4 regions of the Streptomyces sp. CNH189 genome follow, and region 4 is predicted to be linked to each of the others. Evidence: riboswitches for the same ligand, from Rfam matches in the RefSeq annotation. Region 4 holds a riboswitch; each other region holds the start of a gene.

Region 1 (7,460 bases), on a different contig from region 4:
CGTGGCGGTCCGACGAGGTCTGCATGGGCCCCAGACTACGGCTCGCGTCCGACGGTGGCGCGAGGCAGTCTGTGGTGGACGACCGCCGGGCCGAGGCCGCGGCCCGGGGGCCGCCGGAGCCGTTCCGGACGCCGCTCCGGGCACGCGCCACGATATGGAAGACTGGTCTAGACAACCCTGAACTGCGAAGGGCAGCAACACATGGCTGAGCGCCGCGTCAACGTCGGCTGGGCCGAGGGTCTCCACGCCCGCCCCGCCTCCATCTTCGTCCGGGCCGCCACGGCCGCAGGCGTCCCGGTGACGATCGCCAAGGCCGGGGGCACCCCCGTGAACGCGGCCTCGATGCTGGCCGTCCTGGGCCTGGGCGCCCAGGGCGGTGAGGAGATCGTCCTCGCCTCCGACGCCGAGGGCGCGGACGCCGCCCTGGACCGTCTGGCGAAGCTGGTCGCCGAGGGGCTCGAGGAGCTTCCCGAGACCGTCTGAGCACGAAGAGCCGCACGGACGACCGCGGGGGAATTCCCCCACGTCGGCCACACGGCATCGAAAGGCCCGTCCGGATCACCGGGCGGGCCTTTTGCATTTCTCTTTCCGGGCAGCAGAATTAGCCCCCACGAATTGCCCGCTCTTTGTATACGGGGCTCGTGTTAATGGCGCAGGCTCGGCATGTTTACGGGATGTTGCGAGTTCCTCACACGCTCCGCGCGTACGGCGCGCTCGGCGCCGGGGGCGAACCGCGGCCGGTGTCCGGCGCCCGCGTGCTCGGTGTGCAGCGCCGTGAGGGTGCGCGCCCGGTCGCCGTCGCCACGGGCCACGGCGTCCACGATCGCGCCGTGCTCCGCCCAGTACGCGACCGGATCCGCCGGCCCCTCGACCGCGTACATCCAGGCGATCTTGTGCCGCAGCTGGGTCAGCATCGAGGTCAGCGCGGGACTCCCCGAGGCCTGGGCGAGCGTCTCGTGGAACCAGCCGCCCAGCGAGCGCAGGTCGTCGCTGTTGCCCTGACGTGCGCGTTCCTGCCCCAGTCTGACCAGGCCGCGCAGCACCTTCAGATGGGCGTCGGTGCGCCGCTGGGCCGCCCGGGAGGCCCCGAGGGGCTCCAGGAGCTGGCGCATCTCCAGCAGGTCGGCGGCCTCCTGCTCGGTGGGCTCCGCGACGCACGCGCCCGCGTGCCGCCGGGTCACCACGAAGCCCTCGGCCTCCAGCGTGCGCAGCGCCTCGCGCACGGGGACGCGGGAGACGCCGTAGCGGCGGGCGAGCAGTTCCTCGGTCAGCCGGCCACCGCGCTCGTAGACACCGGCGACGATGTCGTCCCGGATCGCCGTGCACACCGAGTGCGCGGGAATACGCATGACCGACCTCCGCATTAATCCCCGTGAAACGTCGACGATTGACGTCCGTTCGTGACTCTATTGCAATCGGCGACAATTTCCGACGGCGGGCGGGAATCCATACATAATTTTTGGACAGACGGCGCTCGGGCGGATGGGCCCCGAAACGGCGAAAGCCCCGGCTCACGGGGAGCCGGGGCCGGGAGGGCGGACGTGCGCGCCCTGGACGTTCCCTTAGATGTTCACGCCGTGCGAACGGAGGTAGGCGACCGGGTCGAGGTCGGAGCCGTAGTCCGCTGACATGCGCGCCTCGAAGTGCAGGTGGGCGCCCGTGACGTTGCCGGTGGCGCCGGAGACGCCGATCTGCTGGCCCGCGGTGACCTCCTGGCCCACCGACACGGCGAGGGATGACAGGTGGGCGTACTGGGTGTAGGTGCCGTCGTGCATCTTGATCACGACCTGGTTCCCGTACGCGCCGCCCCAGCCGGCCTCGACGACGGTGCCGACGCCGACCGACTGGACGGGTGTGCCGCTCGCGGCGTGGAAGTCGATCCCGGTGTGGCTGCCGGACGACCAGATGGCGCCGCCGCTCTGGTAGGCCGTCGAGACGTAGGAGCCGGGGATCGGGGAGACGAAGGTGTTGAGGCGCTTGCGCTCGGCCTCGCGCGCGGCGCGCTCCTTCTCCGCACGGGCCTTCTCGGCCTCCTCGGCCGCCCGCTCCCGGGCCGCCTCCTCGGCGGCCTTGCGCGCGGCGGCCTCGGCCGCCTCACGGGCTGCCTCGTGCTGGGCGGCCGCCTGGGCGTCGACGCGGTCGGCGACCACGCCGCCCAACGTGACGACGGGGGTGAGGCCGGTCTGCGCCGCGGCGGGCTCGGCGGCGAGTGCGGGGGCCGCGAGCGAGCCGACGACGCCGGTGCCCGCGAGGGCCGCGACGCCCGCGGCGCGGGCGGTGCCGCGCTGGACGCGGCTGGGACGACGGTGCTTCCCGGTGGCGCGCGTGAACGCCATGTACAGGCTGTTCCTTTCCTTCCCTCTCGCCTACCGGGTTAGCTGACGGGTTCGGAGCAGGAAGGTCTCCTACGGACACCCTCGCGACACGCGCGGGCGTCCGATTCACCCCAGGGACTACAGGTGGGTCCCCGGCTCCCCTGGCTCGCGCCGTACGGGGACTCGGCGATGACTGTCCGGTGCCGCGGATGCGGCGCACTGCCCGACGAACAGCCCGCATGAAACTAAGCGGGGCGTCTCGCAATCCTCAAACGAATCCCGGTTTTTGTAGCGCATCCCACAGGGCAGACAGACAACCTCCGCCCCAATTCGGGCATAAGGGAGCCCCGGTGACGTTCCCGCCACCAGGGCTCCTCGCGCCCGCGCGTCGCGGCCGGTCCCTACTCGGCCGTCACGACGGTGACTTCACCGATTCCCAGGGCCTCCACGGGCGCCTTGATCTGCGCGGCGTCACCGACGAGGACGGTCACCAGGCGGTCCACCGGGAAGGCGTTCACCACCGCGGCCGTGGCCTCCACGGTGCCGGTCGCGGCCAACTGCCGGTACAGGTCGGCCTGGTAGTGGTCGGGCAGGTGCTGCTCGACCTGGTCGGCCAGGGTGCCGGCGACGGCCGCGGCCGTCTCGTACTTCAGCGGGGCGACCCCCACGAGGTTCTGCACCGCGACGTCGCGCTCCTCGTCGGTGAGACCCTCGGCGGCCAGCGTGCGCAGCACGGTCCACAGGTCGTCCAGCGCCGGGCCGGTGTTGGGGGTGTCGACCGAGCCGCTGATGGCCAGCATCGACGCGCCCGTGCCGTCCGGGGCCGACCGGAGTACCTGGCCGAACGCCCGCACGCCGTAGGTGTATCCCTTCTCCTCGCGCAGGACGCGGTCCAGGCGGGAGGTCAGGGTGCCGCCGAGGCAGTACGTGCCGAGCACCTGCGCGGGCCACACGCGGTCGTGCCGGTCCGGGCCGATGCGGCCGATGAGCAGCTGCGTCTGGACGGCGCCGGGCCGGTCCACGATGACGACGCGGCCGGAGTCGTCGGCGACCACCGGCGGCACGGGCCGCGGCTGGGCCTGCGAGCCGGTCCAGGCGCCCAGGGTGTCGGCGAGCAGCACGTCCAGGTCGATGCCGGTGAGGTCGCCGACCACCACGGCGGTGGCCGTGGCCGGGCGGACGTGCCTCTCGTAGAAGCCGCGCACGGCCGCGGAGTCGATGCGCTCGACGGTCTCCTCGGTGCCCTGGCGCGGGCGCGACATGCGCGCGCTCGCCGGGAAGAGCTCCTTGGCGAGCTCCTTCGCGGCACGGCGGGACGGGTTCGCCAGTTCGTGCGGGATCTCGTCGAGGCGGTTGCGGACCAGCCGTTCGACCTCGCTGTCGGCGAACGCGGGCGCCCGCAGCGCGTCGGCGACCAGCCCGAGGCCCTTGGCGAGCCGCGAGGCGGGGACCTCGAGGCTGAGGCGGACGCCGGGGTGGTCGGCGTGCGCGTCCAGGGTGGCGCCGCAGCGCTCCAGCTCGGCGGCGAACTCCTCGGCGGTGTGCTTGTCGGTGCCCTCGGAGAAGGCCCGCGCCATGATCGTGGCGACGCCGTCGAGACCGTCCGGCTCGGCGTCCAGGGGCGCCTCGAGGGACACCTCGACGGCGACGACCTGCTGGCCTGGGCGGTGGCAGCGCAGCACGGTCAGGCCGTTGTCGAGCGCACCGCGCTCGGGGGCCGGGAAGGCCCAGGGCTTGGCCTCGCCCGCCTGCGGCCGGGGGTGGAAGTCCATCGTGGCGAGCTCGGTCACTTCGCCGCCTCCTCGTTCTCGTCGGCGCCGGCGGCTGCGGCGGCTTCGTCGGTCTCGTCGGTGCCGTCGGTCGCGGCGGCTTCGTCGGTGCCGTCCGCGGCCTCCGGGGCGACGGGCTCGTAGACGAGCACCGCGCGGTTGTCGGGCCGCAGGCGGGCCTTGGCGACCTCCTGGACCTCCTCGGCCGTCACCTCCAGGACCCGGCTCACGGCCGTCAGGGCGAGCTGCGGGTCGCCGAACAGTACGGCGTAGCGGCACAGTTCGTCGGCGCGGCCCGCCACCGTGCCGAGCCGGTCCAGCCATTCGCGCTCCAGCTGGGCCTGGGCTCGCTCCATCTCCTCGTCGGTGGGGCCCTCCTCCGCGAACCGGGCGAGCTCCTCGTCGATGGCGGACTCGATGACCGGCACCTCCACGTCACCGGACGTCTTGACGTCCAGCCAGCCGAGCGACGGCGCACCGGCCAGCCGCAGCAGGCCGAACCCGGCCGCCACGGCCGTGCGGTCGCGCCGCACCAGCCGGTTGTAGAGCCGGGAGGACTCGCCGCCGCCGAGGATGGTGAGCGCCACGTCGGCCGCGTCGCTGGCGCGCGTGCCGTCCTCCGGGAGCCGGTAGGCGGCCATCAGCGCACGCGCGGGGACCTCCTCCTCGACGACCTCGCGCAGCTCCCCGCCCATGACGTCGGGCAGCGCGCCGTCACGCGGGGCGGGCTTGCCGTCGTGGGACGGGATGGAGCCGAAGTACCTCTCGATCCAGGCCAGCGTCTGCTCCGGGTCGATGTCACCGACCACCGACAGCACCGCGTTGTTCGGCGCGTAGTAGGTGCGGAAGAACTGGCGGGCGTCCTCCAGGGTCGCCGCGTCCAGGTCCGCCATCGACCCGATGGGCGTGTGATGGTACGGGTGGCCCTCCGGGTAGGCGAGGGCGGTGAGCTTCTCGAAGGCGGTGCCGTAGGGGACGTTGTCGTACCGCTGGCGGCGCTCGTTCTTCACGACGTCCCGCTGGTTCTCCATGGACTCCTCGTCCAGGGCGGTCAGCAGGGAGCCCATGCGATCGGCCTCCAGCCAGAGGGCGAGCTCCAGCTGGTGGGTCGGCATGGTCTCGAAGTAGTTGGTGCGCTCGAAGCTGGTGGTGCCGTTCAGCGAGCCGCCGGCGCCCTGGACCAGTTCGAAGTGTCCGTTGCCCTTCACCTGGGCCGACCCCTGGAACATCAGGTGCTCGAAAAGGTGAGCCAGGCCGGTGCGTCCCTTGACCTCGTGCCGTGAGCCGACGTCGTACCAGAGGCACACCGCGGCGACCGGGGTCAGGTGGTCCTCGGAGAGCACCACGCGCAGGCCGTTGGCCAGGCGGTGTTCGGTCGCTGTCAGGCCTCCGGAGCCTGCCTGGGCTGTGGCCGTGTGACCCATGGGCATGTACGTCCCTTCGATCGCGGAGGCGGTCGTCGTCGACACCGCCCGTTTCTGCCGGTCCTGCCACTGTATGCAAGCGCGCGGACGGTCGGCGGAGTTCCCGCCCCGGGCGGCTACGCCGAGAGCGAGAACCTGGTGGGACGGGTGGTACGGGGGTGTGCGGTGGGGCACGACGGGGCGCGGGCGGGCCCGCACTCTCCGTGCACGGGCGTGCGCCGTGGGGCGTTGGGGGGGTGGGGTGCGGGCTGCGTAGCCAGAGGCGCCGCGCGAGGTGCGGACGGCGACGCTCGGCGCGGCTTGGGGTCACGGTGGGGGTCGCGCGAGGCGCCGGCACCGGCCCTCGGGGGCCCGAGGCGGGCTCGTGGGCGTCCCGTGCCGCTGCCCAAGGCGCGTGCCCGGTACGGGAGGTCGTGGTCCCGGGCGGCGGGCCGGCCGCCCCCCGCGGCAACGCCCCCGCGGGACGTGCGCGGGCCGCGCGGCGTACCCTGCTCGCGCCGCCGCACCGCGTCGAACAGGGCTGCCGGACCCGGGTCCTGGTCCCGCCCTGTCAGTGCGAAGGTCCACAATGGTCCGCGTCAGATCCCGTCCACGCTTCAGCAAGGAGCCGGCAGCGATGGCCCGCCGCAGCACGAAGACCCCGCCGCCCGACGACCCGTTCGAGGAGAAGATCCTCGACATCGACGTCGTCGACGAGATGCAGGGCTCCTTCCTCGAGTACGCGTACTCGGTCATCTACTCCCGCGCCCTGCCCGACGCGCGTGACGGTCTCAAGCCGGTGCACCGCCGCATCGTCTACCAGATGAACGAGATGGGTCTGCGCCCCGAGCGCGGGTACGTGAAGTGCGCCCGCGTCGTCGGCGAGGTCATGGGCAAGCTGCATCCGCACGGCGACGCGTCGATCTACGACGCCCTGGTCCGCATGGCCCAGTCGTTCTCCATGCGCGTGCCCCTGGTCGACGGCCACGGCAACTTCGGCTCCCTGGGCAACGACGACCCGCCGGCCGCCATGCGGTACACCGAGTGCCGGATGACCGAGGCCACGAGCCTCATGACGGAGTCCATCGACGAAGACACGGTCGACTTCGCGCCGAACTACGACGGCCAGGAGCAGGAACCGGTGGCGCTGCCCGCCGCGTTCCCGAACCTCCTGGTCAACGGCGCGTCGGGCATCGCCGTCGGTATGGCCACCAACATGCCGCCGCACAACCTGCGTGAGGTCGTCGCCGCCGCGCGGCACCTGATCCGGTACCCGAACGCCGACCTCGACGCGCTGATGAAGCACGTCCCCGGCCCCGACCTGCCCACCGGCGGCCGGATCGTCGGCCTCTCCGGCATCCGGGACGCCTACGAGAGCGGCCGCGGCACGTTCAAGATCCGCGCCACGGTGACCGTGGAGGACGTGACGGCCCGCCGCAAGGGCCTGGTCGTCACCGAGCTGCCGTTCTCGGTCGGCCCGGAGAAGGTGATCGCCAAGATCAAGGACCTGGTCGGGTCGAAGAAGCTCCAGGGCATCGCCGACGTCAAGGACCTGACCGACCGCGCGCACGGACTGCGTCTGGTCATCGAGATCAAGAACGGCTTCGTGCCGGAGGCCGTGCTGGAGCAGCTGTACAAGCTGACGCCGATGGAGGAGTCCTTCGGCATCAACAACGTGGCGCTGGTCGACGGCCAGCCGCTCACCCTCGGCCTCAAGGAGCTGCTGGAGGTCTACCTCGACCACCGCTTCAACGTGGTGCGCCGGCGTTCGGAGTTCCGCCGCGGCAAGAAGCGCGACCGGCTGCACCTGGTCGAGGGTCTGCTCACGGCCCTGGTCGACATCGACGAGGTCATCCGCCTCATCCGCTCCAGCGACAACTCCGCGCAGGCCAAGCAGCGGCTGATCGAGCGCTTCTCGCTGAGCGACGTCCAGACGCAGTACATCCTGGACACGCCGCTGCGCCGCCTCACCA
Region 2 (7,460 bases), 190 kb from region 4:
GCGCACCCGGCCCAGTTCGGCGTGCCGGCGGCTGCCCGCGCGCTCGGCGAGGGCCGCGCCGTCGAGGTAGGCGTCCGGGTCGTCGGACAGGACCAGTTGCAGGGCGGGGTCCAGGCCGCCGGCCCGGTGCTGGGCCGCCGCGACCGTCCCCAGGGACTCCCGCGCGGTGGTGAGGCGGGCCTGGGCGCGGGCCGTCTCGTCCTGCAGGTCGCGCAGCCGCTGCCGCGCCGAGTCCGCCTTCTCCTTCGCGCCGTTGTACTTCTCGGCGGCGACCTCCGCCTCGCGGTGGAGCCGGTCCACGTCGGCCCCGGCCGGTGCCGGCTGCGGCGCGGCGTGTCCCGCTCCGCCGAGACCGGCCGCGGTGGCCGCTCCGGCGAGGACGACGGTGACGGCCGTACGGGCCGTGGTGCCGCCCACCGGACGCTGTCGGACCCTGCGGTGCGCTGCCACCCTCGCTGCCGTCCTTCCCATGACCGCCCGCCGCGGCCGGGCTCTCGTCCGGCGGTCCGGCGGCGGGGTGACAGGGGAGCCGTCCGCCGCCGGACCTTTCTTCGGCGGTGGTGTCCGGCCGCCGCTCCTGGTCCGAGCGGCGATGAAGAGCCGGTCACCTGGTGCAGGACGCTAGGCCGGGGCGCGCGGGATCGGATACGGGTTGTGCGGAACTGACATCCCCGGAGCACTGGGTGACCGTAAGTGACGCCAATCTTGTTCCGGGTGCTTCGTTCTCACTCTGGGTGATGGCCGATGTGGTGAAGGCGGGAAGGGTGAGGGCGGCGGAATGCTATGAGACGCCCCTGGCTAGGCTCCGGCCTCATGGACGTACTCATCCACCTGTTCGTCGGTCTGCACATCATCGGCATCGCGTCGCTGCTCGGCGGTTTCCTCACCCAGATGAAGGCGATGGGCGCGGGCACCGCCCGCTTCGTCCCGGCGATGCTGCACGGCGCGCTGACAATGCTGGTCACCGGTGTGGCGCTGGTGGGCCTCAACCAGGCCCAGGACCACTCCGTCGACAACATCAAGATCGGCGTGAAGCTGGCCGTGCTGATCGTGATCCTCGGTCTGGTCTACGTGAAGCGGGACGAGGAGAAGGTGGACAAGGGCGTCTTCGGCCTGGTCGGCCTGCTGACCGTGGCGAACATCTTCATCGCGGTCCTCTGGACCTGAGCCCCGGGTCCCGGCAAGCCGGGCCCACCTCCCCCGCCGACCGCGCCCTCACCGGCCCGGTCGGCGGTTTCGTATCCACGCTTGTCAGCGCGCCCATGGGCAGCCGACGCGCGGCGAGCCCGGGATCACACGCTCCTGATTCCGGCCCCTCAGGCCGGGCGGACGATGCTGTGGATCGCGGAGTCGCCGTCGTAGTAGATGGACTCCTCGCGTACGTAGGCGCCGGGCTTCGGGGCGTGGATCATCATGCCGTTGCCGATGTAGATGCCCACGTGGGTGACGTCGTCGTAGAAGAAGACCAGGTCGCCGGGCTGGGCCTGGGACACCGGGACGGTGGTGCCGGCGTTCACCTGGTCGTAGGTGGTGCGCGGCAGGGAGACGCCGGCGGCCTTCCAGGCGGCCTGGGTGAGCCCGGAGCAGTCGTAGGAGCCCGGCCCGGTCGCGCCCCAGACGTACGGCTTGCCGATCTGCGCGCGGGCGAACGCGAGGGTCTTCTCGGCCTTGGTGCCGTACGAGGAGTCGGCCGGCGGGGTGTCGGTCGAGCCGGTGGACCCGGAGCCGGTGGACCCGGAGCCGTCCGAGGTGCCGCCGCCCTGCTGCGCGGCCTCCTCGCGGGCCTGCTCCTGCTCCGCCTGCTGCCGGGCCAGCTCCGCCGCCTTGCGGGCGGCCTCCTCCTGCTTCCGCTTCTCGATCGCGGCGAGCCGCGCCTTCTCCTCGGCGGTCAGCCGCGCCATCAGCTCACGCGCGTCGGCGAGCTTCTTCTGGACGGTGGCCTTGGCCGTCTTCAGGTCGCCCTGCGTCTCGGTGAGCGTCTGGAGGCTCTCGGTGGCCTCCATGCGCTTCTTCATCGTCTCGGACTGCTGGGTGACGTAGTCGTCGACCGCGTCCTTCTGCCGACCGGTCATCCGGTCCAGCACCCGCCGCTGGTCGAAGAGGTCCTGCGGGGTCCGTGCGAGCAGGAACGTCGCCGTGTCGGGGAGGCCGGCGCCGGTGCGGTACTGGGCGGCGGCGTAGGAGCCCAGCTCCTCGCGCGCCTCGTTCAGCGACTGGGTGCGCTTGGCCACGTCGTCGAGCAGGGTGTCGACGCGCTTGCGCTGCTTGGTGGTCTTCTCCTTGGCCGCGTTGTACTTCTCGGTCGCCGACTCGGCCTGGCGGTAGAGGTCGCCGACCTTCTTCTCGACCTCCTCCAGGCTCGGCCGGTCGTCGTCCGTGGGAGCGGCCTGGGCGGTCTGGGAGAGCAGGGCCACGGAGGTGAGCGCGGCCGTGGCCAGGGCCGGGGTGCGTATGCCTGCCACGCGCGTGCCCGGGGTGCGCGACTTGCGGTGCGACGCCAAGGGAGGCGACTCCTTCCGTGCTCCGCCTACCGGGTTAGCTGTCGGGTTCGGGCGGTGGAAGGGTTGCCCTACGGCCGCTCCCTGAGGGAGTGGTCCGATTCACCCCATGTCTCGGTGGGTCCCCGGCTCCGGCTGCCACGGCGGACAGTGACGGACTCGGCGGGGGCCGCGCGGCCCGGCGAGGTTCGCCGGCGGGGGACGAGCGGCCCGAACCGCACCGTAGCCAACTGGTGTGGCCCCTGTGAAGGTTGATGGGTGATATGCCCGATACATTTTCGTGACCTTGTTCGTGGTGTCACTCTCGGTGAGACGGCGGGCGTGGAGGGTGCCCGCCGCAGGACCGCGAGGGAAGCGTGTGATGTTTCCGGGGCGGCCCCGGGTTGTCGGTGCGGCGCCCTAGACTCGGAGAGCGATGAGCAGCCTCTTTGACGACAGCTTCCTGGCGGACCTCCAGGCCCAGCGGGGCCCCGCGGACGAGCCCCCGCCGCCACCCGAGGACGAGCACGCCCCGGAGCCCCTTCCGGACGACCTGTTCGGCGGGAAGTTCGACGCGCCCCCGGAGCGGGACTCGTACTACCGCGACGGCGCCCCCCGCCCGGTGATCGACGCCGCCGCGCTGCTGGAAGGGCTGAACGACAACCAGCGCGCCGCCGTCGTGCACTCCGGCTCCCCCCTGCTCATCGTGGCCGGAGCCGGGTCCGGCAAGACCCGTGTGCTCACCCACCGCATCGCGCACCTGCTCGCCGAGCGGGGCGTCCACCCGGGCCAGATCCTCGCGATCACCTTCACCAACAAGGCCGCGGGCGAGATGAAGGAGCGCGTCGAGCAGCTCGTCGGCCCGCGGGCCAACGCCATGTGGGTCATGACCTTCCACAGCGCGTGCGTGCGCATCCTGCGCCGGGAGTCCAAGAAGCTCGGCTTCACGTCGTCCTTCTCGATCTACGACGCCGCCGACTCCAAGCGTCTGATGGCCCTGGTCTGCCGCGACCTGGACCTCGACCCCAAGCGCTTCCCGCCGAAGTCCTTCAGCGCCAAGATCAGCAACCTGAAGAACGAGCTGATCGACGAGGAGGACTTCGCCGCCCAGGCGACCGACGGCTTCGAAAAGACCCTCGCCCAGGCCTACGCGCTCTACCAGTCCCGGCTGCGCGAGGCGAACGCGCTGGACTTCGACGACCTGATCATGACGACGGTCAACCTGCTCCGCGCCTTCCCCGACGTCGCCGAGCACTACCGCCGCCGCTTCCGGCATGTCATGGTCGACGAGTACCAGGACACCAACCACGCCCAGTACGCCCTGGTGCGCGAACTCGTCGGAGGCTCCTTCGAGCACCCCGTCGACGTGCCGCCGGAGGCCGAGGTGCCGCCCGCCGAACTGTGCGTCGTGGGCGACGCCGACCAGTCGATCTACGCCTTCCGCGGCGCGACGATCCGCAACATCCTCCAGTTCGAGGAGGACTACCCGGACGCGACGACGATCCTGCTGGAGCAGAACTACCGCTCCACGCAGACCATCCTCTCCGCCGCCAACGCGGTCATCGAGCGCAACGAGTCCCGCCGTCCGAAGAACCTGTGGACCAACGCCGGCTCGGGCGCGCTCATCGCCGGGTACGTCGCCGACACCGAGCACGACGAGGCCCAGTTCGTCGCCGACGAGATAGACCGCCTCACGGACGCGGGCGAGGCCAAGGCCGGCGACGTCGCCGTCTTCTACCGCACCAACGCCCAGTCCCGTGTGTTCGAAGAAATCTTCATCCGCGTCGGCCTGCCCTACAAGGTCGTCGGCGGCGTGCGCTTCTACGAGCGCAAGGAGGTCCGGGACGTCCTGGCCTACCTGCGGGTGCTCGCCAACCCCGAGGACTCGGTGCCGTTGCGCCGCATCCTCAACGTCCCCAAGCGGGGCATCGGCGACCGCGCCGAGGCCATGATCGACGCCCTCTCCCAGCGCGAGAAGATCAGCTTCCCGCAGGCGCTGCGCCGCGTCGACGAGGCGTACGGCATGGCCGCCCGGTCGGTGAACGCGGTGAAGCGGTTCAACACCCTGATGGAGGACCTCCGTACGGTCGTCGAGTCGGGGGCGGGACCGGCGACGGTCCTCGAGGCGATCCTCGAACGAACCGGCTACCTCGCCGAGTTGCAGGCATCCACCGACCCCCAGGACGAGACCCGCATCGAGAACCTCCAGGAACTCGCGGCCGTCGCCCTGGAGTTCGAGCAGGAGCGCGCCGAGGGCGAGACCGGCACACTGGCCGACTTCCTCGAGCAGGTCGCCCTGGTCGCCGACTCCGACCAGATCCCCGACGAGGAGGAGGACGGCTCCGGCGTCATCACGCTGATGACCCTGCACACCGCCAAGGGCCTGGAGTTCCCGGTCGTCTTCCTCACCGGCATGGAGGACGGCGTCTTCCCGCACATGCGCGCCCTCGGCCAGACCAAGGAGCTGGAGGAGGAGCGGCGCCTGGCGTACGTCGGCATCACGCGTGCCCGTGAGCGGCTGTACCTGACGAGGTCGACGCTGCGCAGCGCCTGGGGTCAGCCGTCGTACAACCCGCCCTCGCGGTTCCTGGAGGAGATCCCGGCCGCGCACCTGGAGTGGAAGCGGACGGGCGCGAGCGCGCCGGTGTCGTCCGGTCCGGCGTCCGGGGTGGCGGCGTCGCTGTCGTCGTCCCGTTCCCGTTCGTCCGCGTCGGGCGCCTCAGGATTCGCCACCCGGCGCGCCTCGGAGAAGCCGGTGGTGTCGGTGGCCGTCGGGGACCGGGTCACGCACGACCAGTTCGGTCTGGGCACGGTCGTCGCGGTGAAGGGCACGGGGGCGAACGCGGAGGCGACGATCGACTTCGGTGACACCAAGCCCAAGCGCCTGTTGTTGCGGTACGCGCCGGTGGAGAAGCTCTAGCCGACCGGGCGGTGGCCCGTCGCGGGGCCGGAGTCCGCTCCGGCCCGGCAGGCCCTACGTCGGTTCGATGCCGTGGCTGCGGAACCAGGCGAGCGGGTCGATCGACGAGCCGCCGCCGGGGCGCACCTCGAAGTGCAGGTGCGGGCCGGTGGAGTTGCCCGAGTTCCCGGAGAACGCGATCTGGTCGCCGGCCTTGACGGTCGCCCCGGAGGGCACCTGGTAGGTGGAGAGGTGGCAGTACCAGGTCTCCGTGCCGTCCATCGCCGTCACGATCAGCATGTTGCCGTAGGCGGAGTTGTACTGGGTGCGCACCGTGCCGTCGGTCGCGGCCAGCACGGGCGTGCCGTACGAGACGGGGAAGTCGATGCCGGTGTGGACGGACATCCAGTTGATGCCGGACTGGCCGTAGTAGGCGCTGAGGCCGTGCTGCGCCACCGGGAGCGCGAACTTCGGGCGGAGCCGCTCCTTGCGGGCCGCCTCCTGGGCCGCCCGCTTGCGCTCGGCGTCCTGCTGGGCCTTGAGGTCGATGCGCCCCTGGGCGCGGCTGGCCCGGTCGGCGAAGTCGTCGGCGCCGGCGGCGAGGCTCTCCAGCTGGGTGTCCAGCTTCACGTTGGCGGCGGAGGGCTTGACCGGCGCCGCGTCCGCGGCGGTGGTCCTGGTCTCCTGGCCGCCGTCCTCGGTGAGGTCGCCGACCGAGGCCGCGGCGATGCCGGCGACCCCCATCACGCAGGCGGAGGGCACGGCCACCGTCAGCAGCGCGGAACGCTTGGGAGGGGGGCGGCGGCGGGAGCGGGAACGGGAGGCGGCGGGCGGTGCGGAAGCGGGGAGGACCTCCTCCTGCTCGTCGAGCAGGGACACCGCGGGCAGTTCGCCGGTGTCGGCCGGTTCACCGGCCCCGGGTTCGTCCGGTCCGGGCTCCCCGCGGTAGGCGTCCTCGGCGTACGGCTGGTCGGGCGCGTCCTGGCCGAAGGACTCCTGTCCGTACGACTCCGGCGCGAAGTTCCCCTGCTCGAACGGCTCCGCGCCGTACGTCTCCTGCTCGAAGGAGCCGGTCTGCGGGTCGTAGGTGTCGGAGGCCCGCGTGCTCGCGGCCGTCTCGCCGCCGTCGGAGTTCCACTGCGTGGCGTCGTACACGCCGCTGTCGAAGGTCTGCGTGCCCCAGTCCCACTGCTGCGTGGGGTCCGCCGGCTGTTCGGCCTGGTCGGGCCGGAGCCATGCGCTCGCGTCCCACTGGCCGGTCTCGGGGGAGCCGCCCTGCTGCGGGACGGCCGCCATCGGCTGCGGGCCGGTGGTCCAGGCGGTGGTGTCGTGGCCGCCGGTGTCGTACGGGGAGGTCTGCTGCGCCGCGTACACGTCGTAGTGACCGGTGTCCTGGCCGTCCACCGACCAGTGACCGGTGGTGTAGCCGGCCGCGGCGGGATCGTCGCCCGGGAGGCTTCCGAAGAGGGGGTCGGCGGCGAAGGTGCCGGCGGTGTGCTCGCCGGTGCCGTAGTACGTGGCGTCGTAGCCGCCGTAGGAGGTGACGTCGCCGTACTGGGCTTCCTGCGTGCCGTATGACGCGTAGGGCGCCGAGGCGGCATCGGAAGCCGGGGCCGGGGTCATGGTCCCCGACGGGTGACGGTCGTTCACCAACTTCTCTTTCGCCTCGACAACAGGGGCTGCCAGAGCAGTGCGGCGACTGTACCCGGCGGTATGCGGGCGCGACAATCTTCCCCAGGTTTCACGGCCGTAGGAAACGGGCATTCGGTCGGGTTTTGGCGGTCGGCGGGCGCGGTCTTGGCTCTATGTTCGACGATTGTTCGAAACTGTGACGCCTCGGCGTCGGCAAGTCGGCCGTGTCCGACCGATGTTGTTCGCTTGTGGACGGGAAGGATCGCCTGCCCCCGGAAGGAGCGTGCCGGGCGTGTCGAGCGCCCCGCCGCCTCAGGCGACCGTCAGGCCGTTCGCCCGTCCGTCGGACGGTTCACCCGGGTGGGCCGTGTCCAGCGCCTGCCGTATGCCGGTCGCCACCGCCGGGTGCACCGGCAGCGCGAGGTGGCCCACGCCGCTCACCCGCACGTTGA
Region 3 (7,460 bases), on a different contig from region 4:
CGCGTGCTGTACTGCGAGCACGCCTTCCACGGCCTGACCACCGGCTCCCTCTCCGTCAACGGCGAGGCCGGCTTCCGGGACGGGTTCGCCCCGCTGCTCCCCGACACGGCGGTACCGCTCGGGGACCTCGACGCCCTGGAGCGGGAGCTGCGCAGGGGCGACGTGGCCGCCCTGATCGTGGAGCCGATCCAGGGCAAGGGCGTGCTCGAGGCACCGCCCGGCTGTCTGCGGGCCGCGCAGGAGCTGCTGCACCGGCACAAGGCACTGCTGATCGTCGACGAGGTGCAGACCGGGCTCGGCCGCACCGGCGACTTCTACGCGTATCAGCACGAGGAGGGGGTGGAGCCTGACCTGGTGTGCGTCGCCAAGGCGCTGTCCGGCGGATACGTGCCGGTGGGGGCGACGCTCGGCAGGGACTGGATCTTCAAGAAGGTCTTCTCTTCGATGGACCGGGTGCTGGTGCACTCGGCCAGCTTCGGTTCCAACGCCCAGGCCATGGCCGCGGGCCTCGCGGTCCTGTCGGTCATGGAGGACGAGCAGATCGTCGCGCACGTGCGCACCACCGGCGACCTGCTGCGGACCCGGCTGGCCGCCCTGACCGACCGCTACGAGCTGCTCGCCGACGTCCGCGGCCGGGGCCTGATGATCGGCATCGAGTTCGGCCGGCCCCGCTCGCTGAAGCTGCGCTCGCGCTGGACGATGCTCCAGGCGGCCCGCAAGGGGCTGTTCGCGCAGATGGTGGTGGTGCCGCTGCTGCAGCGGCACCGTATCCTCACTCAGGTCTCCGGCGACCATCTGGAGGTGATCAAACTGATCCCTCCGCTGATCATCGACGAGGACGACGTGAACCGGTTCGTGGACGCCTTCACCGCGGTGATGGACGACGCCCACGAGGGCGGGCTCATCTGGGACTTCGGCAAGACCCTGGTGAAGCAGGCGGTCGCCAACCGCTGACCGCGCGGTCGCACCTCGCCGGCCGCGGCGAGCGCACGGAACCTCACCGGCTTTGCCTCAGAGGCAAGGAAATTGCCTCAGGGGCAAGGTCGGGTGCTCAATAGAGGTATGAGCTCCTCCGAGACCGAACCACGGGACGAGCCTGCCGAGGCGCTCCCCGCGGTCGCTCCGCAGCTGCGCGCCCTGCGCCGGCGGTCCTCCCTGACACTGGAGGCCGCCGCCCGGCAGGCGGGCCTGTCGCCCGCCCACCTCTCCCGGCTGGAGACCGGGCAGCGCCAGCCCTCGCTGCCCATGCTGCTCTCCCTGGCCCGGATCTACGGCACGACCGTCTCCGAGCTGCTCGGGGAGTCGGCCGCCGACCGGGACGCCGTGGTGCGCGCCGCGGACATGGAATCCACGGCGGCCGGCGGCTGGACGTACTGGCAGGCCGGTGCCGCCGCGCGCGGCATGCAGGCCCTGCGGGTCCAGGTGCCGCACGGCTCCCAGGGTGACATCGTGCGCGTCCACCCCGGTGAGGAGTGGCTGTACGTCCTCAAGGGGCGGCTGCGGCTGCGCCTCGGTGACACCCTGCACCGGCTCGGTCCGGGCGACAGCGCGCACTTCGACTCGCTGACCCCGCACCGCATCGCCGCCCAGGACCCCGACGGGGTCGAGCTGCTGTTCGTCCACACCCTGCTGCAGAGTCCCACGGCCACCCTGTGCCTGGGCCCGACCCATGGAGAGACACCGTGACCGGCAAAGACATGGAAGAGAAGTTCCCGAGGGCCCTGTGGGTGAGGCTGTTCGTCTACGTCGTGGTCGGGCACCTCTTCGCGGCCTTCATCTACTTCCTCTTCGAGATGGCCCCGAAGAAGTAAGTGAGCGTGCCGCGGCAGAGGCACACGGACGTCAGTCGAGCAGGCGCTCGCGCAGCCGCTCCCTGTGGGCCGGCGTGAGGCCGAGCCCCTGCTCCAGGTACGGATCCACCCCTCCCCAGGTCTCCTCGATCGTCTCCAAGGCCGCCGCCAGATACTCCTCGCGCGCGTCGAAGAGCGGGCTGAGCAGCTCCATCACCTCGGGGGAGTAGGTGTCGGGGGAGCTGCCGCTGCGGCGCACCTTGTACCGGCGGTGCTTGGCGTTGGACTTCAGGTAGTCCTCGACGATCGCGTCCCGCTCCACGCCCACGGCGAGGAGTGTCACCGCGATCGAGAGTCCCGCGCGGTCCTTGCCGGCCGCGCAGTGCATCAGCGCGGGCACGCTGTCCTCGGCGAGCGCGCTCAGCACCTGGGAGTGCTCGCCGGTACGCGCCTTGATGGTGGTGCGGTAGGAGTTGATCATCCGGTCGGCGGCCTGGCCGCCGGAGAGAATCGCGCGCAGTTGGTCGATGTCGCCGTCGCGCACCATCTTCCAGAACTCCGCGCCGTCGGCCGGGTCGCTGAGCGGCAGGTTCACGTTGCGTACGCCCGGGAGCTCGACGTCCGGCCCTTCCAGCTTCTGGTCGGCCGCGTTGCGGAAGTCGAACACCGTGTGCAGGCCGAGCGAGGCGAGGAAGGCGGCGTCCTCCGTGGTGGCGTGGGCGAGGTGGCCGCTGCGGAACAGCACACCGTGCCGCACCCGCCGGCCGTCCACGGTCGGCAGTCCTCCGACGTCGCGGAAGTTGCGCACCCCGGTCAGCTGGGGCTCGGTCGACGGGATCTCCTGCGTCACGGACGGCTCCTCCCACTCGGCGCCGTCGCCGCGGCTCGTCGACGGGCACCACTCGACGATACGACATGCCTGCCAGGGGCAATGAGTTGTCCACAGGGCAGATGCGGGGCGAGCGGGGTGTGTGCGCGCTGTCTGGCTGTGAGTGATTCTGTTGGATTGTGTGCATCCGTCGAGGGGCTGCCGACAGGAAGATCCAGATGTCGCGAATGCTCCGCGTGTGCCGTCGTGCTTGCGGCGATTCATGCGTTCTGTCCGTTTGGGTCACTTAGTCATAAAGTGCCCCGATAGAAGAGGAGTTGAGGATGGGGTGCGTGAGCATCGTCATACCGGTGACCGTGTGCTGTCGCCATGCTCACGTAATCCCCCTTCATGGCAAGGGAATTCACTCTCGGGCTGCTTGTGCGGTCCACGCAGGGTGACGTCATTTTCCCCTTTCGATCACGGAAAAAGCCGGTTCGCGGGAACACGCGCTTGTTTCGCCGCGTCGCGGTCGCTTACGTTCCCAACCGATCCGGACGGACGCCTAATCCTGCCGCCGCCCGGAGCCCGCACACACTGACCCGACGCACGGCAGGAGCGGGGGACCCACAGGTACAACCGCCTGTTCCGGACCCCGGAGAACAGGCTTGGGGTACAGCCGCGCAGCGACGCGGCCGGACATCTCCAGTCCGCACCCGACAGCTCACCTCGTAGGCGCCGGAGAGGAATTCGACATGCCCGCGAAGGGTAAGCACCGCAGCACCAAGGCTCAGCGTTTCACCCGCTCCATCGCCGTCGCCGGAACCGGTGGCGCCGCACTCGCCCTGCCGCTGCTCGGCGCGACCGGCGCGCACGCGGCGACCCCGCAGTCGGCCCCCCAGAAGGCCGTTCAGTCCCTTTCCGTCTCCAGCCACCAGGCCACGGGCGACAAGGGCGACGAGGCCCGCACGTACACCGTGAAGGCCGGCGACTACCTCGCCAGGATCGCCGAGGCGGAGCACGTCGACGGCGGCTGGAAGAAGCTCTACGCGGACAACCGCGAGGCCGTGGGCGAGGACCCGTCGCTCATCCACCCGGGTCTGAAGCTCTCCCTCCAGGGTGAGGCCGCCAAGAGCGCCCCCCAGCAGTCGACTTCGCCGCAGGAGTCGAAGCCGGCCGCGCCCAAGGCCGCGAAGCCCGCCGCGCCCAAGGCGGAGAAGCCCGCCGAGAAGCCGGCGCAGAAGTCGTCCGAGGAGTCCTCCTCCGGGGCCTCCACCCAGACCACCTCCGGCTTCACCTCCCCGGTGTCCGGCGGCGGCATCGGCACCGCCTACAAGGTGGCCGGCGGCATGTGGTCCAGCGGTTACCACACCGGTGTGGACTTCAGCGTGCCGACCGGCACCTCCCTGAAGGCCGTCGGCGCCGGGACCGTCGTCTCCGCCGGCTGGGGCGGCGCGTACGGCAACCAGGTCGTCATCCAGCTGAACGACGGCCACTACGCCCAGTACGCCCACCTGTCCTCGCTGTCCGTCTCGGCGGGCCAGACGGTGAGCGCCGGCCAGCAGGTCGGTCTCTCCGGTGCGACCGGCAACGTGACCGGCCCGCACCTGCACTTCGAGATCCGCACCAGCCCGAACTACGGCTCGGACGTGGACCCGCTCTCCTACCTCCGCTCCAAGGGCGTCGCTCTCTGACCCCTCGCGGCACCCTTCCTGACACGCACGCCGAAGGCCGACCCCGATCCACGGGGCCGGTCTTCGGCGTATTCCGGGCTTGGTCAACATTTGGGGAGTGGCTTATCTCACCGCACGTCAACCCTCCCCTACGGTCGCGTAGGTCACATCGGAAGGTGAATCATGTCCGGCTGTGGCAGACGATTCGAAGAGTGACAAGGCAAGAGTGATCGGGTCGTACGTGGCGGTGGGGGACAGCTTCACCGAGGGCGTCGGCGACCCCGGCCCCGACGGGTCGTTCGTCGGCTGGGCCGACCGGCTGGCCGTCCTGCTCGCCGACCGCAGGCCCGAGGGCGACTTCCGGTACGCCAACCTCGCCGTGCGCGGCAAGCTGCTGGACCAGATCGTGGCCGACCAGCTTCCCAGGGCGGTCGAACTCGCCCCCGACCTGGTCTCGTTCTGTGCGGGCGGCAACGACATCCTGCGCCCGGGGACCGACCCGGACGAGGTGGCCGAGCGCTTCGAGCGGGCCGTCGCCCGGCTCGCCGCGACGGCCGGCACGGTGCTGGTGACCACCGGGTTCGACACCCGTGGCGTCCCCCTGCTCAAGCATCTGCGCGGCAAGATCGCCACGTACAACGGGCACGTGCGGGCCGTCGCCGACCGCTACGGCTGCCCGGTGCTCGACCTGTGGTCCCTGCGCAGCGTGCAGGACCGCAGGGCCTGGGACGCCGACCGGCTGCACCTGTCGCCCGAGGGGCACACCCGGGTCGCGCTCCGCGCGGGCCTGGCCCTCGGCCTGACGGTCCCCGCCGACCCGGAGCAGGCCTGGCCGCCGCTGCCGCCGCGCGGCACCCTGGAGATCCGCCGGGACGACGTCCACTGGGCCCGCGAGTACCTGGTGCCCTGGATCGGTCGCCGGCTGCGCGGCGAGTCCTCGGGTGACCACGTGATCCCCAAGGGAACGCTCTCCCCGGACGACATCAGGGTACGGATCGCGGCGGTCGCCTGAGCGCCGAACGCCCCTCACGCGAGGGCCGGGTCCGGGCCCCTCCGGAACCTCCTGGACCGGACCCGGCCCCGTGGGCTCTTCCACAACCCGGCCCTGGCGTCGCGGGCGCCGCACATAATGGAATCTCCGATCGATTCCACGTGGAGGTACCGTGGCCGCTTCTCCGAACCTCGGGCCGGGTTCAAGGGCCCTGCGGCCGTTGGCCTTCGGCGCGGACCCGAGCGGCGGGCGCATGGCGCGCATCCGCAGGTCCCCGCACTTCGAGAACGGCGTCTTCCGGAACCCGGGCGGCCCGGCCCGGATGCGCCCCACGGGGTCGAACCGTGACCTGGCGAAGCTCTACCTGGACAAGGACGCCCGCTCCCGGCGCGCCCCGCAGGGCGCGATCCCGGTGCATCCCACCACCCTCGCGGACATCTCCCGCCCGCCCGCCACCGGGCTGCGCGTGACGTGGGCGGGCCACTCCAGTGTGCTCGCGGAGATCGACGGGCAGCGGGTGCTGTTCGACCCCGTGTGGGGTGAGCGCTGTTCCCCCTTCCCCTTCGCCGGGCCGAAGCGGCTGCACCCCGTGCCGCTGCCGCTCGCCGCGCTCGGACCGGTCGACGTCGTGGTGATCTCCCACGACCACTACGACCACCTGGACCTGCCCACGATCAAGGAGCTGGCCGGCACGGACACCGTGTTCGCGGTGCCGCTCGGCGTGGGCGCGCACCTGGAGCGCTGGGGCGTGTCCGCGGACCGGCTGCGCGAGCTGGACTGGCAGGAGTCGACGCGGGTCGGCGGCCTCACGCTGACCGCCACCCCGGCCCGTCACTTCTGCGGCCGGGGCCTGCGCAACACCCAGCACACCCTGTGGGCCTCCTGGGTCGTCACCGGCGAGCGGCACCGGATCTACCACAGCGGCGACACCGGCTACTTCGACGGCTTCCGGGACATCGGCGCGGCCCACGGCCCGTTCGACGCGACGATGATCCAGGTCGGCGCCTACTCGGACTTCTGGCCGGACATCCACATGACGCCCGAGGAGGGCGTGCGCTCGCACCTCGACCTCCAGGGAGGCGAGCCGGGCGGTGTCCTGCTGCCGATCCACTGGGGCACCTTCAACCTGGCCCCGCACCCGTGGGCGGAGCCCGCGGAGTGGATGCGGGCCGCGGCCGGCGCGGTCGGGCAGGCGGTCGCCTTCCCGGTTCCGGGCCGGCCTTTCGAGCCGGCCGGCGACCTTCCCGTACGTCCCTGGTGGCGGGACGTGTCCCGGCCGCTGGACCGCGAGTGGCCCGTTCCTGAGATCACCCCGCAGGCGTCCCGTGACGGCCTCGACCTGGTGGGTGAGGACTGATGCCGCGCCGCGAGAGCGTGTGGATCTCCCGATGAGTCCACGCACGTCCCCGGCCGGCCGGACGGTCACGATCCGGAGAGCCGTCGCGAGGGACGCCAAGCGGCTGACGCGGATCGTGCGCGGCTCCGGCGCCTACGAGGGCAGATACGCCACCGCGGTCGCGGGCTACCGGGTCGGTCCCGACTACATCGAGGCCCACCGTGTCTTCGTGGCGGTCGACGCCGACGGAGACGGCCACGAAGGGCGGGTCCTCGGGTTCTACTCGCTCGTCCTCGCGCCGCCGGAGCTCGACCTGCTGTTCGTCGCCGACGAGGCGCAAGGACGGGGGATCGGACGACAGCTCGTCGCGCACATGCGGTCCGAGGCCCGGGCCGCCGGGCTCGACCGTGTCCTGGTCGTCTCGCACGTCCCCGCCGAGGGTTTCTACCACCGCGTCGGCGCGGTGCGGACCGGGACCGTGCCCGCGAACCCGCCCGCCATACCGTGGGACCGTCCCGAACTCGAGTTCCGCACCTCTTCGCGATGAACAAAAAGTCTGTGCCGGCGAAGTGAGAATTGAACGGGCTGTGACATGAGAGATTGTGGCGCAATGACCGGAGCGAAATCTCGTCATTAGGCCAGGTCATTTCCGCGTGCTACTGTCTGTCTCAGTTGCAGTTGTGGTTCCCGAAAACATCGGGTGCCCCATCCGGTTCCGCCGGCTGGGGGCGCCTGCTTTTCCGGTCATTTCCGGGCGGGGTAATCATCGCGGCGACACGGCGTCCGCACGGTGCGGATGCCGATGCACTGCCCCGAAGGAGATATGAACATGGCTGCTGGAACCGTGAAGTGGTTCAACGCG
Region 4 (7,460 bases):
GCGGCGGACGGTCGAGGCCGAGTTCCTCGCCGGCGAGCTCGACCTGCTGTATCTGGCGCCGGAGCGGCTGCGCCTGGACAGCAGCCTCGACCTCCTCTCCCGCGGCAAGATCTCCGTCTTCGCCATCGACGAGGCGCACTGCGTCTCCCAGTGGGGCCACGACTTCCGGCCGGACTACCTCACGCTGTCCGTACTGGGGGAGCGGTGGCCGGACGTGCCCCGGATCGCCCTCACGGCGACCGCCACCCACGCCACCCACCGGGAGATCACCGAGCGGCTGGGCATGCCCGACGCCCGGCACTTCGTCGCCAGCTTCGACCGGCCCAACATCCAGTACCGCATCGTGCCCAAGGCCGACCCGCGCAAGCAGCTGCTGGCCTTCCTGCGCGAGGAGCACGCGGGGGACGCGGGCATCGTGTACTGCCTCTCACGCAACTCGGTGGACAAGACCGCCGAGTTCCTCTCGCGCAACGGCATCGAGGCGGTGCCGTACCACGCGGGTCTCGACGCGGGGACGCGCGCCGCGCACCAGGCGCGCTTCCTGCGCGAGGAGGGGCTGGTCGTGGTGGCGACCATCGCCTTCGGCATGGGCATCGACAAGCCGGACGTCCGCTTCGTCGCCCACCTCGACCTGCCCAAGTCGGTCGAGGGCTACTACCAGGAGACCGGCCGCGCGGGCCGCGACGGACTGCCGTCGACGGCGTGGATGGCCTACGGACTCAACGACGTCATCCAGCAGCGCAAGCTGATCCAGTCCGGCGAGGGCGACGAGGCGTTCCGGCGGCGGGCCGGCCGGCACCTGGACGCCATGCTCGCCCTGTGCGAGAGCGTGCGGTGCCGGCGCGGGCAGCTCCTCGCCTACTTCGGCCAGGAGCCGGGCGGGGAGAACTGCGGCAACTGCGACACCTGCCTGGTCCCGCCGGAGACCTGGGACGGCACGGTGGCGGCGCAGAAGGTGCTGTCCACGGTCGTGCGGCTCCAGCGCGAACGGCGACAGAAGTTCGGTGCCGTGCAGATCGTGGACATCCTGCTGGGCCGGCGCTCCGCCAAGGTCATCCAGTTCGACCACGACCAGCTCTCGGTGTTCGGGATCGGCGGTGAACTGAGTGAGGCGCAATGGCGCGGTGTGGTCCGCCAGTTGCTCGCCCAGGGACTCCTCGCGGTCGAGGGCGACTACGGCACGCTGGTGCTGACCGAGGCCAGCGGGGCGGTGCTGCGGCGGGAGCGGGAGGTGCCGCTGCGCAAGGAGCCCGAGAAGCCTGCGTCGGCCAAGGGCGCGGGCAGCCGGGGCGAACGCAAGGCCAAGGCAGCCGCGGCCGAGCTGCCCGAGGAGCTTCAGCCCGCCTTCGAGGCCCTGCGCGCCTGGCGCGCCGAGACGGCCAAGGAACAGGGCGTCCCGGCGTACGTGATCTTCCACGACGCCACGCTGCGGGACATCGTCACGGCGTGGCCCACCTCGGTGGCGGAGCTGGGCGGGATCAGCGGCGTGGGCGAGAAGAAGCGGGCGACGTACGGGGAAGGGGTGGTGGCCGTGCTGGCCGGACTGACCACGCCGGGAGGCGACGGCGACGGCACCGCCCCGGCGGACGACCCCGACGACTGGCCGCAGGAGGAGCCGGAGCCTGACGGGTGGGAGTGACGCCGGTGGGTCCCGGCCGGGTCCCATCCGGCACATGGGCGACCGCTGCTGACGGGATGTCAGTGCCGCCTGCCAGGGTGTGCGGCATGACCACTCGTGAAGCATGGACGCGGACGCCTTCCACCGCGACCCGGCGGACATGGACGCCGAGGACCGGGAGATGCACGAGGAGGCCCTGGCCCTGAAGGAGGCGGCCAAGGAATTCCGCTCCCTCGCCGGGCAGTTGTCCCCCCTGAACCTCGATGGCTGGGGCGACCTGAAGTTGTGCGGAGTGGCGCAGCCCCAGCAGGAGCAGGAGCAGGAGCAGGAGCAGGTGGAGGTCGAGGTCGTCGCCGGATCGAGACGCGGAAGAGGCGGCGGGCCGAGTACGGCAAGGGCCCGCATCCGGACGAGTACGAGTCCGGCCTCGCCACCAGGGAGGAGCGGGCAGCCGCCTGGAAACCCCTGGCGCAGGTCGGCCAGGCCGACCTCTTCGACGAGGGCGACGGGGCGATGTACTGGACGGTCCCGCGCGCGGACCTTGCGGTTCCCCGGTTCGACCGCACCGAACTGGTCTATCAGTGCTGACCTCCACGCGGTGGCCTCGGCAGCGTCCTCCTGTGCCTAGGGCAACGTGCTCAGCAGGCCCGGCGCGAACGTGATGAGCAGCGGGACGAAGGGGACCAGGGCCGCCGCGGCCGTCGTCAGGGCGCGGTGCCGGCGGTCCAGGCGGGGCGGCGGCTCCAGGAGGCGGTCGACGCGCTCGCCGAGCAGGCGGTGGCTGGAGGCGCAGGACAGCACGCCCCGGTGCTGGTTGAGTTCGATCAGCGCGAGCGCGGTGGTGAGATGGCCGCAGCGGCGGGAGGCCGTGTCGTCGGCGGACAGCTCGACCAGACGATGGGTCTGCTCGCAGAAGTGGGCGAACAGCGGGACGCGCGGGAAACCCGTCGCCAGCGCCGTCGACAGGTGCAGCAGCCAGTCGTGGCGGGCCCGGGCGTGGCCGCGCTCATGGGTGAGGACCGCGTCCAGCTGGTGGTCGGTGAGGCGCTGCAGGGCGCCGGTGGTGACGATCAGCTGGGGCGGGCTGCCCGGCATCCACCAGGCGTCGGGATACTCCTCCTCCAGCACCAGCAAGGGGCCCCGCCCCTCGGGGAGTCCCGCGGGCAGGTCGGGCGCGCGGTCGAGCAGGTGCTCCCGGGCGCGGGAACGCCGACGGCGGGCCTCGACCAGCTCGCGCCCCAGCATGGCCGTGGTCCAGGCCGCGCCGGACGCCAGCAGCACGGTGAGCAGGGTCGTCCAGGGTGAGGCGGCGGACAGGTCGTAGGCGGCGGTCACGGCGGGCGGGGCGGGCGCGAAGAGCTGGGCGCGGACCGTGCCGAAGACGGCCGCGGCGCCCAGCGCCAGGGCGGTCAGACAGCACAGCAGCACGGTGGCGACGAGGCACTGCCACACCCACAGGGCGACCACCGGCTCCCGTTCCGGCCACTTCGCCCGGGTCAGCGCGCGGGGGACGGGCACGGCGGCCGTCACGGCGACCACGCTCAGCAGGAGCAGGCAGTACGTCATGCCACGGGCTCCGGATCCTGTCGGAAGAAGCGGCTCGGGACGTGCGGTGGTGCGGGCCGCGCGGCATGGAGAACGACGCACCGCCCGACGCCAAGTATGACGGCGAAGGGCGGTGCGAGTCAGCGTGGTTGTGCGCCTCGGTAGGGCCGGAGGGGTCAGGACGCGGGGACCACCCGTCCCGTGACCTCGCCGAGGCCCACCCGCACTCCGTCCGGGCCGGGCGCCCAGGCGGACAGCGTCACCACGTCACCGTCCTCCAGGAACGTCCGCTTGCCGTCGGGGAGTTCGAGCGGGTCACGGCCGTTCCAGGTCAGCTCCAGCAGCGAACCGCGCTCCCGCTCGGTAGGGCCGCTGACCGTGCCGGAGCCGTAGAGGTCACCGGTGCGCAGGGAGGCGCCGTTCACCGTCATGTGGGCGAGCTGCTGGGCGGCCGTCCAGTACATGGTGGAGAAGGGGCACTCGGAGACGTCGTGGCCATTGATCGTCACGGTGATGCGCAGGTCGTAGCCGCCGGGATCCTCATGCGCGTCGTCCAGGTAGGGCAGCAGCTCGTGGGTGCGCGTGGGCGGGGCGACGCGGGCCTCCTCCAGGGCGTCCAGCGGCGTGATCCACGCCGACACCGAGGTGGCGAAGGACTTGCCGAGGAAGGGGCCGAGGGGCACGTACTCCCAGGCCTGGATGTCGCGGGCGGACCAGTCGTTGAGCAGGCAGAGGCCGAACACGTGGTCGCGGTAGGCGCCGAGCGGCACGCCGCTGCCCTGCTCGGACGGCACACCGACGACGAAGCCGACCTCGGCCTCGATGTCCAGCCGGACGGAGGGGCCGAAGACCGGGGCGGTGTCGGTGGGCGCCTTGCGCTGCCCCGAGGGGCGTACGACGTCGGTGCCGGACACCACGACGGTGCCGGAGCGGCCGTGGTAACCGATCGGCAGGTGCTTCCAGTTGGGGGTCAGGGAGTCGGCGGCGTCAGGGCGGAAGATCTGTCCGACGTTGCGGGCGTGGTTCTCCGAGGCGTAGAAGTCGACGTAGTCCGCGACCTCGAACGGCAGGTGCAGGGTGACCTCGGACAGCGGGTGGAGGAACCGCTCGACGGTCTCCCGGTGCGCCGGGACCGTCACCCACGCGGTAAGCGCGCGACGCACGTCCGACCAGGCCGTACGGCCCGCCGCCAGCAGCGGGTTGAGGGTGGGGCGGGCGAGCAGGGAGGCGTAGGGGGAGCCCAGGGCGTGTGCCGCCGCGCCGGCGTCGAGGACGTGGTCGCCCAGCCGGACGCCCACGGTGCGCTCCGCCGAACCGGGGGGCGAGAACACGCCGTACGGCAGGTTGTGCGGGCCGAAGGGATCGCCCTCGGGGACATCGAAGGGGGGCATCGGGTGCTGCCTCGCTTTCGTGTGCGCGGGTGGGCCACGTGTCCGTGGCCGTGCCACACGTTACGGGGTCGCGTCCGGGTGAGCCCCTGTTAATTCGGCGACGTCCGGGGCCTGCCGGGCGGCCGTCCCGGATCCGCCGGTCCGCACCGGCGCGAGGGACACCGGAACGTCAGGCTGCGCACCGTGTTCCGACCCATCGGGGAAACGGTTCTCAACCGGTCCGGACCGAACGCCGAAAGAAGGGAAACAGCACCCGAAGCGAGGGCATACGGGCGCGGTGAATCGGACGGTCCTCTTGTCCGTATTCTCTGATCATGGCCGCACCCACCGATTGTTCTCTCATCGCCACCGACCTGGACGGGACGCTGCTGCGCGGTGACGACACCCTGTCCGACCGCTCCCTCGCCGCCCTCGCGCGGGCGGAGCGCGCCGGTGTCCGGCACCTCGTGGTGACGGGCCGCCCGGCCCCCAGAGTGCGGTCACTGCTCGGCGACCTCGGCTGCACGGGACTCGCGGTGTGCGGACAGGGGGCGCAGGTCTACGACGCCGGGACGGACCGGATGCTGTGGTCGGTCCGGCTGGACCGGGAACTGGCGGAGACCGCGCTCGGCAAGATCGAGGCCGAGGTGGGTGAGGTGTACGCCGCGGCCGACCAGGACGGGGTCGACGGGCTGACGCTGATCGAGCCGGGCTACCGGATGCCGCACCCGACGCTTCCGTCGGTGCCGGTGGAGCGGCGCGACGACCTGTGGGCGCGGCCGATCAGCAAGGTCCTGCTGCGCCACCCGCGGCTCTCGGACGACGCGTTGGCGGCGGCGGCCCGGTCCGTGGTCGGCTCGCTGGCCACGGTGACCATGTCGGGGCCGGGGACGGTGGAGCTCCAGCCGTGCGGGGTCACCAAGGCGACCGGTCTGGCGCTGGCCGCCGAGCACCTGGGGCTGCGTTCCGAGGACACGATCGCCTTCGGCGACATGCCGAACGACGTCCCCATGTTCCGGTGGGCGGGCCACGGCGTCGCCATGGCCAACGCGCACCCCGAGCTCAAGGCGGTGGCCGACGAGGTCACCCTGTCGAACGAGGACGACGGCGTGGCCGTCGTCCTCGAGCGACTGTTCGGGCGGACGGCCGGGGTCGGCCGTCAGCGGTCGGCTCAGTACGCGCCGAAGACGTTGTCGATCGAGCCGTAGCGGTCGGCGGCGTAGTTGCAGGCCGCGGCGATGTTGGCGACCGGGTCGAACGGGTCGAAGGCCGTGCCGGGCACGTGGTACGCCTGGAAGGTCGGGTCGATGACCTGCAGCAGGCCCTTCGACGGGGTGCCCATGGCGGCGTTGGAGTCCCACAGGTTGATGGCGGCCGGGTTGCCGGACGACTCCCGCATGATGTTGCGGTGGATGGAGTCGTAGGAGCCCGGGATGCCGTTCTGCGCCATGACGTCCATCGCCTCGCGGATCCAGCCGTCGAGGTTCTCCGGGTACGCGGTCGTGGAGGCGGCGGTCGTGGCCTGGGTCGTGGTCGCGGCGGAGGCGCCGGTGGCGCCGAACAGCGGCAGCGCGACCACGGCGACGCCGGTGCCGGCGACGGCGAGGGAGCGGACGAGGCGGCGGCGGGACGAAGCGATGACGGGCATGTCTGGGTTCCTCTCCTACGCCTGCGAGGTGAGCTGTCGGGTTCGGGCGAGGAGAGTGCCCGGCCGTGCCCCTGCGGGCATGGCTTCACCCCGAGCCGTCCCGGCGCGATGTCCGGTACGGCGGCTTACCTGGGTCCCCCGCTCCTGCCGTGCGTGAGTTCGTCGTCGGATGTGATGCGGGTGGCGGCAGGACTAGGCGTCCACCCGGCAGGCCCGGAACGTATGCGAGAGCACATGTCGGGAACAAGTACGACGATCACGCAAGACGCCGTTTGATCTTGGGATGGGTGGTTTTGCGTGCTTGATCCTTTGCGATCGTCAAGAGTCAACTCCGTTGTGTGGAGCGGGATGACGGCGTCGCGGACAGGTGGTCGGCCGACGCGCTCACGCGTGACTCACCTCACGGGACGCGGGGCGGGAGCGCATTTGCGGCGTACAGGAATTCGCATAGCAATGACGGCAAATCGGACGGCAGGGCGGGCAGGATGGTTCACCGGTCGCTGTGTCCGGGAAGCAGAGGAATGTCCGTTGTTATCAACCGATCAAAAACACTCCGCTTCTGATCCCCTATCGCCCTGCTTGTGACCCCGGGCCCTGGCGGTGATCGAAAGGTGACCGGATACGCTGACTCGAGTGGTGGCAGCGACCTATCGACACACCGTGTAACCGCCAGCAGACACCAGCAGACAGGAGACCCCTCGTGACCGTCGTCGGGCCGTTCGGGCTGAGCGTGCGGGACCAGGCTCTGGAAGCCGATGTCCAGGCCGGATTGACGGCTGTCGAGGAAGGGCTGCTCGAGGCCACCAAGAGCGAGGTGCCGTTCATCACGGAGGCCGCCCAGCACCTGGTGCGGGCCGGCGGCAAGCGGTTCCGTCCGCTGCTCGTGATGCTCGCCGCCCGCTTCGGCGACCCCTACGCGCCCGGTGTGGTGCCGTCGGCCGTGGTGGTGGAGCTGACCCACCTGGCCACGCTGTACCACGACGACGTGATGGACGAGGCCGAGGTGCGGCGCGGGGTCGCGAGCGCGAACGCCCGGTGGGGCAACTCGGTCGCCGTGCTCACCGGCGACTTCCTTTTCGCCCGCGCCTCGCACATCCTGGCCGACCTCGGCCCGGAGGCCGTGCGGGTGCAGGCCGAGGCGTTCGAGCGGCTGGTCACCGGACAGATCCTGGAGACCGCGGGTCCTCAGGACGGGCGCGACCCGGTCGACCACTACCTGGACGTGCTCGGCGGCAAGACCGGCTCCCTGGTCGCCGTCTCCTGCCGGTTCGGCGCGATG

What was found. A riboswitch is a leader RNA that binds a small molecule or an ion and turns the genes downstream of it on or off. The one in region 4 is predicted to bind cyclic di-AMP.
Region 1: another riboswitch for cyclic di-AMP. It lies ahead of B100_RS0116940 (M23 family metallopeptidase); the one in region 4 lies ahead of B100_RS0103660 (transglycosylase SLT domain-containing protein).
Region 2: another riboswitch for cyclic di-AMP. It lies ahead of B100_RS0104605 (C40 family peptidase); the one in region 4 lies ahead of B100_RS0103660 (transglycosylase SLT domain-containing protein).
Region 3: another riboswitch for cyclic di-AMP. It lies ahead of B100_RS0107100 (LysM peptidoglycan-binding domain-containing M23 family metallopeptidase); the one in region 4 lies ahead of B100_RS0103660 (transglycosylase SLT domain-containing protein).

Annotation. Positions count from the first base shown of each region.
Region 1 covers NZ_AZUS01000011.1:140,252-147,711, forward strand. The annotation lists gene B100_RS0116925 (GNAT family N-acetyltransferase) at 1-25, opposite strand, end outside; gene B100_RS0116930 (HPr family phosphocarrier protein) at 202-483, shown strand; gene B100_RS0116935 (GntR family transcriptional regulator) at 645-1,349, opposite strand; gene B100_RS0116940 (M23 family metallopeptidase) at 1,563-2,336, opposite strand; cyclic di-AMP (ydaO/yuaA leader) riboswitch at 2,349-2,514, opposite strand; gene B100_RS0116945 (M16 family metallopeptidase) at 2,717-4,105, opposite strand; gene B100_RS0116950 (M16 family metallopeptidase) at 4,102-5,508, opposite strand; gene B100_RS0116955 (DNA topoisomerase IV subunit A) at 6,125-7,460, shown strand, end outside.
Region 2 covers NZ_AZUS01000002.1:362,352-369,811, forward strand. The annotation lists gene B100_RS0104595 (C40 family peptidase) at 1-450, opposite strand, end outside; gene B100_RS0104600 (hypothetical protein) at 814-1,167, shown strand; gene B100_RS0104605 (C40 family peptidase) at 1,317-2,501, opposite strand; cyclic di-AMP (ydaO/yuaA leader) riboswitch at 2,510-2,654, opposite strand; gene pcrA (DNA helicase PcrA) at 2,914-5,397, shown strand; gene B100_RS0104615 (M23 family metallopeptidase) at 5,452-6,999, opposite strand; gene B100_RS0104620 (alpha/beta fold hydrolase) at 7,321-7,460, opposite strand, start outside.
Region 3 covers NZ_AZUS01000003.1:388,525-395,984, reverse strand. The annotation lists gene B100_RS0107120 (class-III pyridoxal-phosphate-dependent aminotransferase) at 1-954, shown strand, start outside; gene B100_RS0107115 (helix-turn-helix domain-containing protein) at 1,063-1,686, shown strand; gene B100_RS33735 (DUF6126 family protein) at 1,683-1,811, shown strand; gene B100_RS0107105 (tyrosine-protein phosphatase) at 1,843-2,640, opposite strand; cyclic di-AMP (ydaO/yuaA leader) riboswitch at 3,191-3,349, shown strand; gene B100_RS0107100 (LysM peptidoglycan-binding domain-containing M23 family metallopeptidase) at 3,354-4,292, shown strand; gene B100_RS0107095 (SGNH/GDSL hydrolase family protein) at 4,498-5,283, shown strand; gene B100_RS0107090 (MBL fold metallo-hydrolase) at 5,516-6,619, shown strand; gene B100_RS0107085 (GNAT family N-acetyltransferase) at 6,651-7,145, shown strand; gene B100_RS0107080 (cold-shock protein) at 7,428-7,460, shown strand, end outside.
Region 4 covers NZ_AZUS01000002.1:169,202-176,661, forward strand. The annotation lists gene recQ (DNA helicase RecQ) at 1-1,639, shown strand, start outside; gene B100_RS36885 (hypothetical protein) at 1,904-2,206, shown strand; gene B100_RS0103645 (M56 family metallopeptidase) at 2,243-3,184, opposite strand; gene fahA (fumarylacetoacetase) at 3,340-4,554, opposite strand; gene B100_RS0103655 (Cof-type HAD-IIB family hydrolase) at 4,869-5,741, shown strand; gene B100_RS0103660 (transglycosylase SLT domain-containing protein) at 5,705-6,181, opposite strand; cyclic di-AMP (ydaO/yuaA leader) riboswitch at 6,185-6,356, opposite strand; gene B100_RS0103665 (polyprenyl synthetase family protein) at 6,882-7,460, shown strand, end outside.